Regions from separate parts of the Paenibacillus sp. V4I5 genome, predicted to be linked through region 2. Evidence: riboswitches for the same ligand, from Rfam matches in the RefSeq annotation. Region 2 holds a riboswitch; each other region holds the start of a gene.

Region 1 (4,595 bases), 2.5 Mb from region 2:
GCAACATCGCGAACATTATTCTCCGTCGTGGTCAGTTCTTGTGCACCTGACAGAACGGCCGTATTCGCCATCTTCTGGAGGTGCATTTTGACGACATATACCTTACCTCCTTCTATTACGACCGCCGTCATACCCAATAATGCAGTCAATACGAATGCCGCCAGTACGGCGACATTTCCATCCTGTCGCACCATGAGGCGCTTTAGCTTTTCAATAATCAAACTAAGTTTCATGACTAGCCCCCTATTCCACTCTTATCGTTGAAGCGGCTTTAACGGTCGGAGCCGGAAGCAGCTTAGAAATAATGGGTGTCATATACGTGTATGGGTATTCCAAGGTAACGGTAACATAGTCGCCGGAATGGCGATTGGGCTCTTTTGGCGAGATGTCAACTCTAAGTAAGTTTGAATCGCCAAGATGCACATACTTTTTAGCGAACGTTTCGATTTCTAAATCTGTCCTATCAAATCCGCCTAACCTCACCGTTTCTTGTGCAACGTTGTTCATGTTCATATAGGCATACATCAATCGGCCGAAATCGAAGATACCGCATACCAGCAATAAAAAAATAGGAAGAATAACGGCAAACTCCGTCAGCGACTGCCCTCCCTCATCTTTGATCATAAAATCCCCCACCCTCTAAGCCAAAGACTTAATACCGCACCTCCTGCAATCGCAACACCATACGGAAATGCTGCCGTAAAGGCGTCATCTTTCATAGCAGAAGATATTTTCATCCCATATCTTAGCAGCACTACCGAGAAAATAACTTGCTTGAGTCTCTCGATAACACCCTTACGTAATAGGAGGAGTGCAAGTGCGATCACACCGCCGATTAATGCCATGTAGACGGAAGCAAGCAGCACGAATGTTACGCCTTTGAATGCGCCGACAAGCCCGAGCAGCTTCACGTCGCCGGCACCCATTCCTCCTAACAGATATGGAATCAAAAGGATACCGAACCCCACAACAAAGCCTAGTACACCATCCACAAAACCAGGAAAGCCGTCAGATGCGCTTAGCAGCATGAAACCGATTACAGTGCCTGGTAAAGTGACTGCATTGTAAATCTTGCGTGACTTCAGATCGGTGAATACGCAGATGGCGAGAATGATAATGAGCAAACTGTCAACTACAACCATACCTGCCTCCCAAGAATGTTTTTATAAAAAGGGTCTACGTTCCGTAAAACGTAAGACCCTCTTCATTGGAGCGTTAATATAAAAGACAACCGCTGTTATTATGGAGTACCATTAGTCGCATTTGCTACATCTTGGTTGACTCTGTTGAAGAGTGTGAGAATATTACCCTTCAGTGCAAACAAAACACCAACTACACCAACCGCGATTACCCCAAGAACCAGACCATACTCTGTCATCCCTTGACCCTGTTCTTCAACCAAAAGATTTTTGATTTTGCTCACCTTAATCATTTCACTCCTTTTTTAATCGAGAAGTCCTACTGTTCTGGCTGATTGCTCGATGACTCGAACACTTTTATCGTAGAGGCTGTAAACCTCCAACTTTATACCAAATAAGATACTAACTACACCCACCGCAATAACGCCAAGTACCAAGCCGTACTCTGTCATACCTTGGCCTTGCTCATTTGTATACAAGTCTACTAATTTAGCTGTCATCATATAGTTCCCTTCCATACAAGAAGGCTGATTTTATTAAGTGCGAGTAGCTGCATTCGAGACATCATTGTTCACTCTGTTGAAGAGTGTAAGAATATTCCCTTTTAATGCAAACAGAATGCCAACTACACCCACCGCAATTACACCCAGAACCAATCCGTACTCTGTCATCCCTTGTCCTTGCTCTTCTGTTAAAAGACCTTTGATTTTGTTTTTCATTTTAATTTCCTCCTCGTTTTTTAAATAAATTGGACCGTTTGACCGACGGTCGTTCGGGTAAGGCCGATACTGCCTGCGGGAAGTTCCACCACTGAAGTCGTGCCTTTGAATACAGCGCCAACGCGTCCCGGCTTCAACTGCTCTTCTACGCCTACGACACGATGCTGTTTATCCAGATAAACCACATCAATCGCGTATTGCATGAAAAAGGTATGTACCGATCTACACGGTTCGATGTGAAGGCATAACCCGCTGGAAAGTCGCTTTGTAAAGAGCAACCCACGTAGTCTGCGACCAAAGGTTTTGGCCTCCATCACCTGCTGGGCTATCGTTTCGCCCGTATTCGTATTCACCAGCCTCAAACAGTCTTGACCCCCTTATGCCAAATAAAAACCCCACCTTTCCCGAAAGGTGGGGTTGCTGCTGTATATGCACAGCAAAACAAACGCCCTTCCTCTTTCGGCAGCTGGCTGGCTTGACACGTTTTGTCGTGCGTTAGCCCCTATAGCTTTGCGTCGCCGGTTTTCACCGGTTTTGCCTTTGTCGAGATTCCAGATGCGATGTTCCGCTTGGAATTCGTTGTGATGCTTTCATCATAGAATTCGACTTGATTTTTAGGTATCCACCAAAAAGCCCAATTTTCTAACAATTTAGATAACTCATTTTCATGCCAAAAGACACCTTCTCTTATAGTTCTCCTACTATTTATTGTGGGTATAAAGTGATAACGCTGTTCCATCATTTAGGAGAAAACCCCTTGTTTTATGTCATTCCCATAAATTCATAGGCTTTGAAAGGCAGGATTTTTTTTAGGCTGGACCTACATCCGAACCAAAAAAAAATGCTGAAAATTAGGAAAATAGTACGACTAGTGCAAGGAAGGAATTTAAATAAACTTACAGAATGTTATTATTCATGTCGAATTATATGGTTAGACGAATCCTGTAATCCAAGTGAATGATAAAAGGCAAACCCGCGCGAAAGCCGGGGACGCAAAGCCACGGTTCTAACCCATCGAGATACGATGGCATGAAAGCCGGGCCGCTCTAGCAGCTTGGTTTTTTATTTTTCATTAAATAGATACGTTCAGTAAGGAGGAGCACATGCGCATTGGCGAACTTCTAGTCATGAATGGCGTTATTACGGAGGAGCAGCTCGATCAGGCGCTTAAGGAACAGACGCGTCACCCAAAAAAGCTCGGGGGGATACTGACCGAATTTGGGTTTATCACCGAGCGTCAGCTCGTCGAGGCGCTGGAGTTCCAACTAGGCGTACCTGTCGTAAATCTCAACGAAACGATATTTGATCTTCCTACAGTCCAGCTCATAGATGAATCGATTGCCAGGAAGTATCATCTCGTTCCAATCAGCTGCGCCGGAGGTAAACTCAAGGTGGCCATGATCGACCCTTTAAATAAAGAGGCGATTAAAGCTATTCAAATGGCGACGGGTATGAGTGTTCAACCGTTTATAGCCATGCGAATCGAAATGGAAGAAGCCATCAACCGATATTATGGTGTCGATACAACCGTAGAAACGTTGAATGAAATCATTCAAGCCGGCGTATATCAACAAGCAAGTGGCATTCATATCGAACCGCATGAAGACGGGCTTATAGTCAAATACCGAATTGACAGTTCGCTCAAAAATAAGAAAACGCTTTCTAAACACATGCATGAAACGTTGTTCAAACGCATCAAACTTCTAGCCAATCTAAATGCCTCTGAAGAGCGGCTGCCACAAAACGGCCGTTTTCAGATTAAGGTTGACCACAAGCAGTTGGATATACGCGTATCCACCCTGCCAAGTGTTAACGGCGAAAGCCTATTTCTTCGCTTGACAGATAATTCTGAACCTCAACTAGCCATTTCCGAGCTTGAGTTCAGTGAAACCAATTTGCAAAAATTCGAAAAAGCGCTTGGACTGCCAAGCGGCATGATCTTGATTTGCGGGCCGGAAGGCAGCAGGAAAACTTCCATGTTATATTCGATCCTCACTCGACTGACAAACGAAAACCATAGAATCATAACCATCGAAGATCCAATAGAGCTCAGAATGCCGGGAATTACACAGGTGGAGGTGAACGAACAGCTCGGCCTGACTTTTGCTCATGTGCTTCGGTCGGTATTGCGTCAGGATCCGAACGTCGTCATGGTCAGTGATATCCATGATGCGGAAACGTTTGAAATGGCAATAAGGACGACCCTCACCGGCCGTATTGTGCTCGGTGCCATATATGGCAGCAGTGCAGTCAAGACTATAAGCCGGCTGATGGACATGAATAAAGACTCGCACCTGCTCAGCGCTTCGCTTTCCTGCATTGTGACTCAGCGTTGGGTAAGGCGAATATGCCGTCAATGCGCTCAATCCTTGCCCGCTACCGAAGATGAAATCAAGCTATTTGAAGCTCATGCAGTTCTGCATTCGGATGATCAGAAGAACGGAAAAGGAATTATCGGCAATTTCCGAACCTTGGTATCCACCCAGATCAGCGGCAAATTAACCGTGACTCGAGGGACTGGCTGCAGAGTATGCAACGATACCGGTTATCGAGGTGTGGTTGCCCTACAGGAGGTGCTGCTTATTGACGGAAAGCTGCGCGAGCTCATTACTGGGCAACGTCCGATCCAGGAAATCGAAAACCATTTAGTGCAAATCGGCTACAAAACGATATTGTACGATGGGCTACTCAAAGTTCGTGAAGGCATCACTACCGTCGAAGAAGTGTTAAAAACGAT
Region 2 (4,595 bases):
TGGGCTCATCTGCCTGGCGTTGCTGAACTTGACGGAATCGAACGCGACCTCATCATTCTTGGTAAACGTGTAGGATAAAATGTAAACAAAGAGCGCCTTTTCCCTTATGCCCGCGATTTCAAATCGCCTTCTAAGAGGATAAGCGCTTTTTTTATACTTAAATGCCTTACTTCAAGCCATTCTCAGTTTCCTCCATCAACAGAGCTTCAATCTCAATCTCTATCAACAACAAAGGATCTATCAAAGCCTTCACTTCAACCATCGTCGCCACGGGCTGAACGTCACGGAAAAACTCCCCATGTGCCTTGCCAAATTCCTGCCATAAGGAGATATCCGTTACATACATCCGCGTTCGAATGACATCTGACATTTGCCCCCCAAGTTCTTGCAGCGCCTGCTCGATCGTCTGGAGGACGAATTGTGCTTGCACATACGGATTACCTTCGCCAACGACCTCTCCATCCCTCATTGCTGTTGTGCCAGCAACCTCAATGCGGTTCCCCACCCGAATCGCCCGGCAATATCCTACTAGAGGTTCCCATGGAGAACCTGTAAATACTCTAGTCCGATTCATCAAATCTCTCCCTCTCATTTTTGCAAATAATCGGCTAACTTCTCCTGCAGGCCTTCTGTCACCGAAAGCAGCGGCAAGCGAAGTGTTCCGGATTCAATGACACCTTGCTGCTCAAGCAGCCATTTGAGAGGTGCTGGATTAGGCTCTTCGAAAAGTAATCGGATGAGTGGCAGCAATTCATCGAATAGCTGCTTACTCATTTCGTGTTGACCTGCAACAAAATGCCGATAGAACGAAACAAACCGCTCAGTCATTACATTCGCTGACGCACTCATAACCCCTTTAGCACCGGAGCTAAGCGCCGCAAAAAGCAGTGAGTCCTCCCCACACAGTACGGGTTTCGAGCCTAGACGAGTAAGCTCAGACACCAATCGGGTGTTCGGCGTACTGTCCTTCATACCTATGACACCATCGAGTTCAAGTATCGTACGCACAGTATCAAGTTCCAACGTAACACCCGTGCGATGCGGTACTTCATATAAAATAACAGGGACACCAACGCTGGCTGCCCGGCGAAAATGTTCAATGATCCCTTGTTGACTCGGCCGATTATAGTAAGGCACAACGACTAAAACGGCGTCAGCCCCTAATTTCCCTGCAGCCTCCGTCTTTTTCACCGTGGACAAGGTAACATTCGTTCCTGTACCTACAATGAGCGGAACATCTACTTGCGCAGCCTCGCGAGCCGCTTGTGCTGTAGCGAACAAGATCGCCATTTCCTCATTTGTAATCGTCGGCGATTCCCCTGTCGTTCCATTGACGACCAGTCCGTCTACCTCATCTTGAAATAAATTGTAAGCTAGATTATAGAAAGAGGCTGCATCCACCTCGTATTCCTCATCAAATGGCGTAATAATGGGAACATAGATCCCGTTTAAGTCTTTTTCTCTTAACATCCCAATCATCTCCCAATCCTCATTCATTTGTACATTCACTTTAGCATGGATCATTGAATCACAGTTAGCTATAATAAATGATAAGACTCATCAAAAATTTTGATATTAAAGCGAGGGGTTCCCATGGATTTAACCTATTTCCGAACCTTTCGGGAGGTTGCACGGAGAAAGAGCTTTACACGAGCTGCCGAAGAATTGGGCTATGCGCAATCCAGTATTACGATGCAAATTCAGAAGCTGGAACGAGAGTATGGCGTACCATTATTCGAAAGATATGGACGTCAGCTTCGATTAACAGCACCTGGTGAAAGCTTGTTAAAGCTGGTCTTGCAAATGCTTGACCTCTATGATCAATCCAAAGAAATGATAACAAGTGAGGTTAGCGGAACACTGACCATCGGTACGATTAACTCACTCGCAGCTTACTATTTACCGCCCTATTTACATGTGCTGAAACAGCTTTACCCTGGTCTTAATATCCAGCTCTTCCCTGACAGTGAAGCTTCGCTTATTACCAAAGTAAGAGAAGGGGATTATGATATAGGGCTAATATTAGATCGTTATCCGGCAGACACCGCACTTGCATGCACGAAAGTCAGAGAAGAACCTTTGGTTTTGGTAGCACCGCTTGAGCATCCGCTAACGAAGCGAGCACAAATACAGCTAACTGATTTTCAACAAGCCGAATTTATCGTTACTGAAGAGGGCTGCATCATCTATCGAGGTATGTTTGAAAAGTTACTAAAAGATCATGCTGTCCCGCTTCAAATTGGATTTGAGCTCGGTAATTTAGAAACAATTAAGCACTGCGTCATGAATGGCCTTGGCATCGCCCTGCTGCCCCAAATTGCCGTACAGAACGAACTGGAACAAGGGAAACTTGCCCATCTTCCTTTTTCACATTCGGACTTAAAACTGGATCTTCAACTGCTGCTCCACCCCAAAAAGTGGATGTCCCAGCCCTTGCAAACATTCATTCAACAACTGACTCAAGAATAACCTCGGCAAATAAAAAAAGAAGCTCTCCTTTTCGTAAAGGTAGAGCTTCTTCTGTTATGAACTTATATGCGGATGTCGAGATTACCACCCAAATGCGGTGTCGCAGAAGCGGTAACCAGCTGTTGGGATTTAGCAAAATCCTGTATTAATGTACTAGATGAAGCTGCTTGCATATCACTTACTTTGCTTAAAAGCTGAATGCCAACGGCTTGCTTCAATGCATCTCCACCGCTAATTGCAGTCAGAACACTATTGATATTTACGAGCACTTCTCCTCTCATCGTTCGGTAGCTGGCGAGCATGCGGCCGTAACCGAGAAGCCCCTATAGCTTTGCGTCTGTCGCTTTCGCGTCATTTGCCATTTCGCAGATGTTAGGCAGTACCTAGCACTTATCCAGTATAGGATATTCTTACACAATTCGTCAATCTTCGCATTATAAGTAGCTACAGATCTACACCAAATGCAGCAGGATTTGATCTCCAAGAACGAAGTAATTCCATGTCTTCTTGTTTGATTTTCCCCTTCTCTAAAGCCACTTCAAGCAGTGTGGAGTAATTGGAAAGAGTATACAGTGGCATATCAGCATCTTGGAACGCATCTGTTGCTTTATCTAGCTGATAGGAGAAAATCGCCAGCACACCCAGCGCTACAGCGCCAGCTTCTTTGACTGCAATAGCTGCTTTCAAAGAACTGCCACCCGTAGAGATAAGATCCTCAATCACGATCACCTTTTGACCTGGTTTCACAGTGCCTTCAATCAAGTTCTCTTTGCCATGTCCTTTGGCTTTATCACGAATGTAGATCATCGGGAGACCTAGCTTCTGAGCTACCCAAGCGGCATGAGGAATCCCCGCTGTTGCCGTACCAGCAACAACCTCAGCATCCGGAAATTTCTCTTGGATCAAAGCTGCGAAGCCGTCAGCGATCGCTTCGCGAATAGCTGGGTGTGACATTGTCAGACGATTGTCACAATAGATTGGCGACTTGAGGCCAGAAGTCCACGTAAAAGGCTGCTGCGGTCGAAGTGCTACTGCTTCGATATCTAATAATGACGCTGCAATATGCTGCGCGATTGTTTCGAGTTGACTCATGTTCCTACCACCGTTCCTTCCGTTGTTAGACAAAAGCATACTACACGATTGAATCGATAATCGCTTCAATTGCTGCTCTTGGATCCGCTGCGCCTGTGATCGGTCGACCGATCACGACGTAATCCGTCCCCTGCGCGAACGCCTCAGCCGGCGTCATGATGCGCGACTGGTCACCCACGTCGGCTCCAGCCGGGCGAATGCCTGGCGTCACGGTGACGAACCCGTCACCACACGCCGCCTTAATCGCTGTCACCTCTAGCGGTGACGCGACAACACCCTGCAGCCCCGCAGCATGCGCCAAGCGGGCATAGCGAATGACGGCCTGCTCAACCGTACCGGTCAGGCCGATCTCATCATTCAGCACCTGCACGCTGGTGCTGGTCAACTGCGTCACGCCGATCACGATCGGACGTACAGCTCCAGTTACTAACCCCTTGTCGACACCCTCCAAGGCGGCTTCCATCATCTGCTTGCCTCCGGCAGCATGGACATTGAACACGTCAACCCCAAGGCGCGTCACGCTTTCCGCGCCGCCTTTGACTGTGTTCGGAATGTCATGCATCTTCACATCGAGGAACACCTTGTAGCCGCGATCTTTCAGACTCGCGACGAAGCCGGGACCCGCAGCATAGAACAGTTGCATGCCCACCTTCACGTAACACGGGATGCCTTCGAGCTGCTTTAGCAGCCCTTCAGCACCTTCTGCGTTAGCATAATCCAAAGCGACCATAATGCGTCCAGTAACATCTGTGCGAGTTAACGTACTCAAATTCGTCACTCTCCTTTAGACATGAATTGGCATTGCTCGTGAGGAGAAGTTGATCGTTTCAAGCATATTAACAAGCGCTCTTACTGTATCAAGTGATGTCATACAAACTACACCGTTCTCTACAGCTTCACGACGAATGCGGAAACCATCACGCTCTGGCTCTTTACCTTTCGTCAGTGTGTTCACAACGAACTGTGCATCACCGCTGCGGATGAGATCCAGAATGTTAGGCGAACCTTCGCTCAGCTTGTGAACGGTCGTCACT
Region 3 (4,595 bases), 5.3 Mb from region 2:
CAGGCGATTAAAGAAGCCAGACATTCAGTGAACAGTCGCAGGTTTGAGGACACAGGCTGGAAGGATTCACTAACAAACCCGAACAACTTGGTGTATATGGCAGGAGCCATGATGTTCTTCTCCATTCAGGATAATGGTAACTATACAAGCGGGATGAACTCGCAGTGGCCTGAGGCTGGACTAGAATCGGAGAAATACAAGCAAAGCAGCTGTTCTTCATCGGGTTGTGGCGGCTATGGAAGCAATAACGACAGCTCAGGAGATCAAGGTAGTGGTGGCTCTAGCAGCTGCAGCTCCGGCTCGGGTTCTTCTTGCTCGTCAGGGTCGAGCTGCGGGTCTGGATGCGGCGGCAGTTAACGTAAGCTGTGGAAGCAGCATTCTGTTCGTAAAATCGCATGACCCCGACTGGGGTTCCGGGTAAAGCGGCGAATGGACACTAGGAACATGATGAAAACTTTCTTTTGGACACTCTCCGTCGGAGGGTGTCTTTTGTTGTGCGCCCAGCATGGGCGCTATCTACAGGGTTCAAGTCCTGAATGGCGAAGGCAGTAGTAGCCATTAGCTTAAGACAAGGGTGTCGCCCGCGAGGATGAATCTAAAGGAAGTCAGCGGCTCACAGATTCAAAACTAGAGCCAAATTGGAGACACATATCGTCATTTTTCGTGTATAATTGGAATTCGGTGTCGATTTCTTTGACCTTCGGTAAATTAAACAGCGATAGGAGTCATCTCTAATGAATCGATTGCGTGGTTTTCTAAATTCTTATCATCCCATTGTACATACGTTAATACTTGGAACCGTTATGGCTAGGGCCGCGTCCTCTATGAGTTTGCCGTTTCTCGCGATTTATTTAGCCAGACATACGTCGATGAGTGCGGTGATGATCGGAATTGTCATTGGGATGGGTTCTTTGGCTGGGACCGTAGGCGGTTTTATTGGGGGCACCTTATCGGACCGATTCGGAAGGCGCATTATCATGCTGGCGGCGCTTTTCGGCTGGGCGTTCGTGTTCTTAGGCTTCGGCATGGTTAAATTACCAATTCTGTTTATGCTGCTCAATATGCTGAACGGCTTGTGCCGATCCTTTTATGAGCCCGTGTCGCAGGCGTTGATGGCAGATCTCACAGAACCTGCTAAGCGACTTAAAGTATTTTCGATGCGGTATATGGCTATTAATCTTGGTGTTGCAGTCGGGCCACTTTTGGGTGCCTTTTTCGCTACGATGAACGGTGCGCTGCCTTTTCTCATCACAGGAATCATTTATTTTATTTATGCGGTCACTCTTTACGCACTGCTCATCGCTTTTGGCATCAAGAAAATCGAGGGTGAGAAGAAATCTTCGGTTACTTTCGGTTCTGCTGTGCGAGTGATTCGCAGTGATATGACTTTTCGCTTGTATATCTTTGGTGGCATTATTGGAGCTATCGGATACTCCCAGGTGATGGTGACACTTTCGCAATATTTGGAGCAGAGTTTTGTCGATGGCGTGAAAATGTTTGCGATCTTGATGAGTGTGAATGCGATTGTGGTCATTGTCATGCAGATTCCACTTACTCGGTTGGCCGAAAAGTACACGCCAGTCGCTGCAATTGTAATTGGCAACCTAATGTTTGCGTTAGGGGATGTCGGCTTTGCATTTTCCCACTCGCTGGTATGGCTAATTATTTCGATGGGTATTTTCACCCTTGGCGAGATTCTAAATTACCCCGCTGCTAATATGTTGATTGACAAATTAGCTCCCGAGCATATGCGTGGCACCTATTTTGGCGCTCAAACATTAACGAACATAGGCCACTTTATTGGACCCTGGGTAGGTGGGTTCTTGCTCGTTTCTTATGGTGGAGATACGTTATATGTTCTTATGGCTGTTCTTACAATTACGGGATCCATTTTCTACTGGAGAGGCTCAATTCGTCAAATGATGGCGAAAAATACGTCGAAAAAAGAATTTTTTTGAAAAATAATGCAAAATTAGTTCTTAGGAACTATTCGATTTCAAAACGACTTCCCGTATCCTTGAGAGTGTACATATTTATTACTCTTAGTTCTTCAGATATGTAGCAAGACATCTCGACAAAGGCAAAGCTGGCGAAAGCCAGTGACGCAAAGCTAAAGGGGCTTCCTTGTCCTGCAAACCGGACTCGCAGCCAGCCAGCCGCCGAACGATTGGGTATCAACATCAGAACCCCTCCGATCGGTTCACTATGGTGGGGTTTTTCTCTGTCATAACAAATTCATGTAAAAATAAAAGGAGGATCCAGCAGCATGCAATCAGAAGGAATACAACAAGAAGAACAAAAAGTGACCTCGCTATGTGGTAATCATGTTGCCCGTTTGGTGCCTTCCTCGGATGGACCAAAGCTCATGATTAATCGGGAAGAATACGCATTAAATGAAAATTGTTGGGATGTTGAAATGTTTCACGGGAGAAACAATAGCATCTTGATTTTCTACTGGAAGGGCGAGGTTAAACTTTCTGTGAAAATGCCGCCGATGTCGCAAATTGAAGCATTTTTGACAAGGCTTTATCAATGTTTATCATCCAAATTAAGAACGGTACAGCCTATCTAGGCGTACCGTTTTTTTATTACCAGCTGTAAGGGATTTATAAAGACAAAATGATTGTCACAAATTGACAAAAACTGATATAATGATTGTAGGTTTTAGTAGTGCTTTGGAACTATTTTTAGGGGGATACATAGCATGAGATTAATCACTCGTTCGGATTTTGACGGATTAGTATGCGCGATGCTTTTCAAAAAGTTAAACATGGTGGATGAAATGAAATTCGTCCATCCCAAAGATATGCAGGACGGTTTGATAGAGGTTTCGGAAAACGATATTTTGGCCAATGTCCCTTATGTAGCGGGTTGTGGCTTGTGGTTCGATCATCATTCCAGTGAACTTGAGCGGATGGGCGAAAAGATTGAATTCAAAGGGGAAACCCGTATCGCGCCAAGTGCGGCACGTGTTGTTTATGATTACTATGGAGGGCCTGAGACCTTCGGTGATATCGATGATATTATGCGTGGGGTAGATAAAGCGGATTCGGCGCAGTTCAGCAAAGAAGATATTTTGAACCCAAGCGGATGGGATTTATTATCTTTTATCATGGATGCTCGAACGGGTTTAGGCCGTTATCGCGATTATCGGATTAGTAATTATCAATTGATGGAAGATCTTGTGGAGCACTGTGCAACGATGTCCGTTCATGAGATTATGGAATTACCAGATGTGAAAGAGCGTGTTTCGCGATATTTTGAGTTAGATGCCTTATATCGTGATATGCTTCAAACCTATACGCGGACGGAAGGCAATGTTATTATTACCGACCTTCGTGATGTGGAAACCATCTATCCAGGGAACCGTTTCATGGTGTATGCCCTTTATCCGGAGCAAAATATCTCGATTTGGGTCGTCGATGGCCGAAATAAACAAAACTGCGTCTTTGCTTGTGGTCACAGCATTGTGAATCGCTCGTCCAAAACGAATATTGGCAATTTGATGCTCCAAAATGGTGGAGGCGGTCATCGTGCAGCTGGTACTTGCCAAGTTGACTATGTGCACGCTGAGGAAGTTTTGAAGAAAATTGTTGAAACGATGAGAACAGACGGATAAAATAAGTGAAACGGACCGCAGGATGGGGAGTTCCCGGAAAGCGGTTTTTCACGAAATGGGGACAGGGGGCAATGGAGTGGAGTTAGAACAAATTCATCATGTGGCGATCATCAGCTCCAATTATGAGCGATCGAAACACTTCTATGTCGACTTACTTGGATTAACAGTCATACACGAAACATATCGTGCAGAACGTGACTCCTATAAGTTGGATCTACGCATCGGGAAGACCGAGCAGCAGATCGAGTTGTTTTCATTTCCGAATCCTCCGCTGCGAATTAACCAGCCTGAGGCAAGGGGTCTTAGGCATCTGGCTTTTGTCGTGCCGAATATGGAACAAAGCGTTAAGGAACTTGAGAGCAAGGGGATTGTGGTAGAACCGGTGAGGATTGATCCTATTACCGGTGACCAATATACTTTTTTTGCAGATCCGGATGGGTTGCCCTTGGAGTTGGTGGAACATGCGAAATGATCGCCAAGAAAGGACAGAACAGGAGCCGAAGCTGAGGTTTGCCAAAGGCTGCCTATGGAGTATTCTTGTGTCCATTCCCTTATGGGCGTTATTGATTTGGTTTTTGTTTATAAAATAAAATCCCTCATTAGCTTGGTCTGACCGCTGCATGCATGCAGTTCGGTCGGATGAGCCGTTGAGGGATTTTTATTTTTCCACATAAGAAAGTATAAGTTTTCGGAACCCGAAAACCGCTTTCTTATTGGCGATAAAACCTAATATAGGGATCTTTGGTCGGAGACCAAAGTCTCTCCGCATATAGGGATCTTTGGTAGTAGACCAAAGTCTCTCCTCGCTAAACGCGGTCGCACATCCCTGATCGGCCTCGATAGAGGTTTTCTTACTTGTCCGTTTGTCTGCGCGGTGGCAATGGTCCTAGATACTGGAACAGGTTACATTCGATCCGACCATTAAATAGTTTGCGCTTCTTATCCGCGCGGCGGTTCATATAGTGCTCGAGCTGTG

What was found. Region 2 has a riboswitch for cyclic di-GMP ahead of QFZ78_RS37740 (putative motility protein). Riboswitches for the same ligand answer to the same signal wherever they lie in the genome.
Region 1: it holds a riboswitch for cyclic di-GMP, as region 2 does, so the genes downstream of both, QFZ78_RS26790 (GspE/PulE family protein) here and QFZ78_RS37740 (putative motility protein) in region 2, are expected to answer to the same signal.
Region 3: it holds a riboswitch for cyclic di-GMP, as region 2 does, so the genes downstream of both, QFZ78_RS14055 (hypothetical protein) here and QFZ78_RS37740 (putative motility protein) in region 2, are expected to answer to the same signal.

What each region holds. Positions count from the first base shown of each region.
Region 1 is NZ_JAUSZB010000002.1:5,458,549-5,463,143, reverse strand. It holds gene QFZ78_RS26825 (pilus assembly protein TadG-related protein) at 1-233, opposite strand, end outside; gene QFZ78_RS26820 (TadE family protein) at 244-624, opposite strand; gene QFZ78_RS26815 (A24 family peptidase) at 621-1,142, opposite strand; gene QFZ78_RS26810 (Flp family type IVb pilin) at 1,241-1,432, opposite strand; gene QFZ78_RS26805 (Flp family type IVb pilin) at 1,445-1,642, opposite strand; gene QFZ78_RS26800 (Flp family type IVb pilin) at 1,676-1,858, opposite strand; gene QFZ78_RS26795 (DUF192 domain-containing protein) at 1,879-2,211, opposite strand; cyclic di-GMP riboswitch class I at 2,317-2,407, opposite strand; cyclic di-GMP riboswitch class I at 2,815-2,907, shown strand; gene QFZ78_RS26790 (GspE/PulE family protein) at 2,962-4,595, shown strand, end outside.
Region 2 is NZ_JAUSZB010000002.1:7,984,118-7,988,712, reverse strand. It holds gene QFZ78_RS37760 (GNAT family N-acetyltransferase) at 1-78, shown strand, start outside; gene QFZ78_RS37755 (RidA family protein) at 167-574, opposite strand; gene dapA (4-hydroxy-tetrahydrodipicolinate synthase) at 589-1,470, opposite strand; gene QFZ78_RS37745 (LysR family transcriptional regulator) at 1,594-2,469, shown strand; gene QFZ78_RS37740 (putative motility protein) at 2,532-2,738, opposite strand; cyclic di-GMP riboswitch class I at 2,753-2,839, opposite strand; gene pyrE (orotate phosphoribosyltransferase) at 2,914-3,561, opposite strand; gene pyrF (orotidine-5'-phosphate decarboxylase) at 3,602-4,291, opposite strand; gene carB (carbamoyl-phosphate synthase large subunit) at 4,346-4,595, opposite strand, start outside.
Region 3 is NZ_JAUSZB010000002.1:2,667,749-2,672,343, reverse strand. It holds gene QFZ78_RS14065 (glycine-rich domain-containing protein) at 1-357, shown strand, start outside; gene QFZ78_RS14060 (MDR family MFS transporter) at 735-1,958, shown strand; cyclic di-GMP riboswitch class I at 2,070-2,164, shown strand; gene QFZ78_RS14055 (hypothetical protein) at 2,267-2,572, shown strand; gene QFZ78_RS14050 (DHH family phosphoesterase) at 2,705-3,619, shown strand; gene gloA2 (SMU1112c/YaeR family gloxylase I-like metalloprotein) at 3,696-4,091, shown strand; gene QFZ78_RS14040 (THUMP domain-containing class I SAM-dependent RNA methyltransferase) at 4,471-4,595, opposite strand, start outside.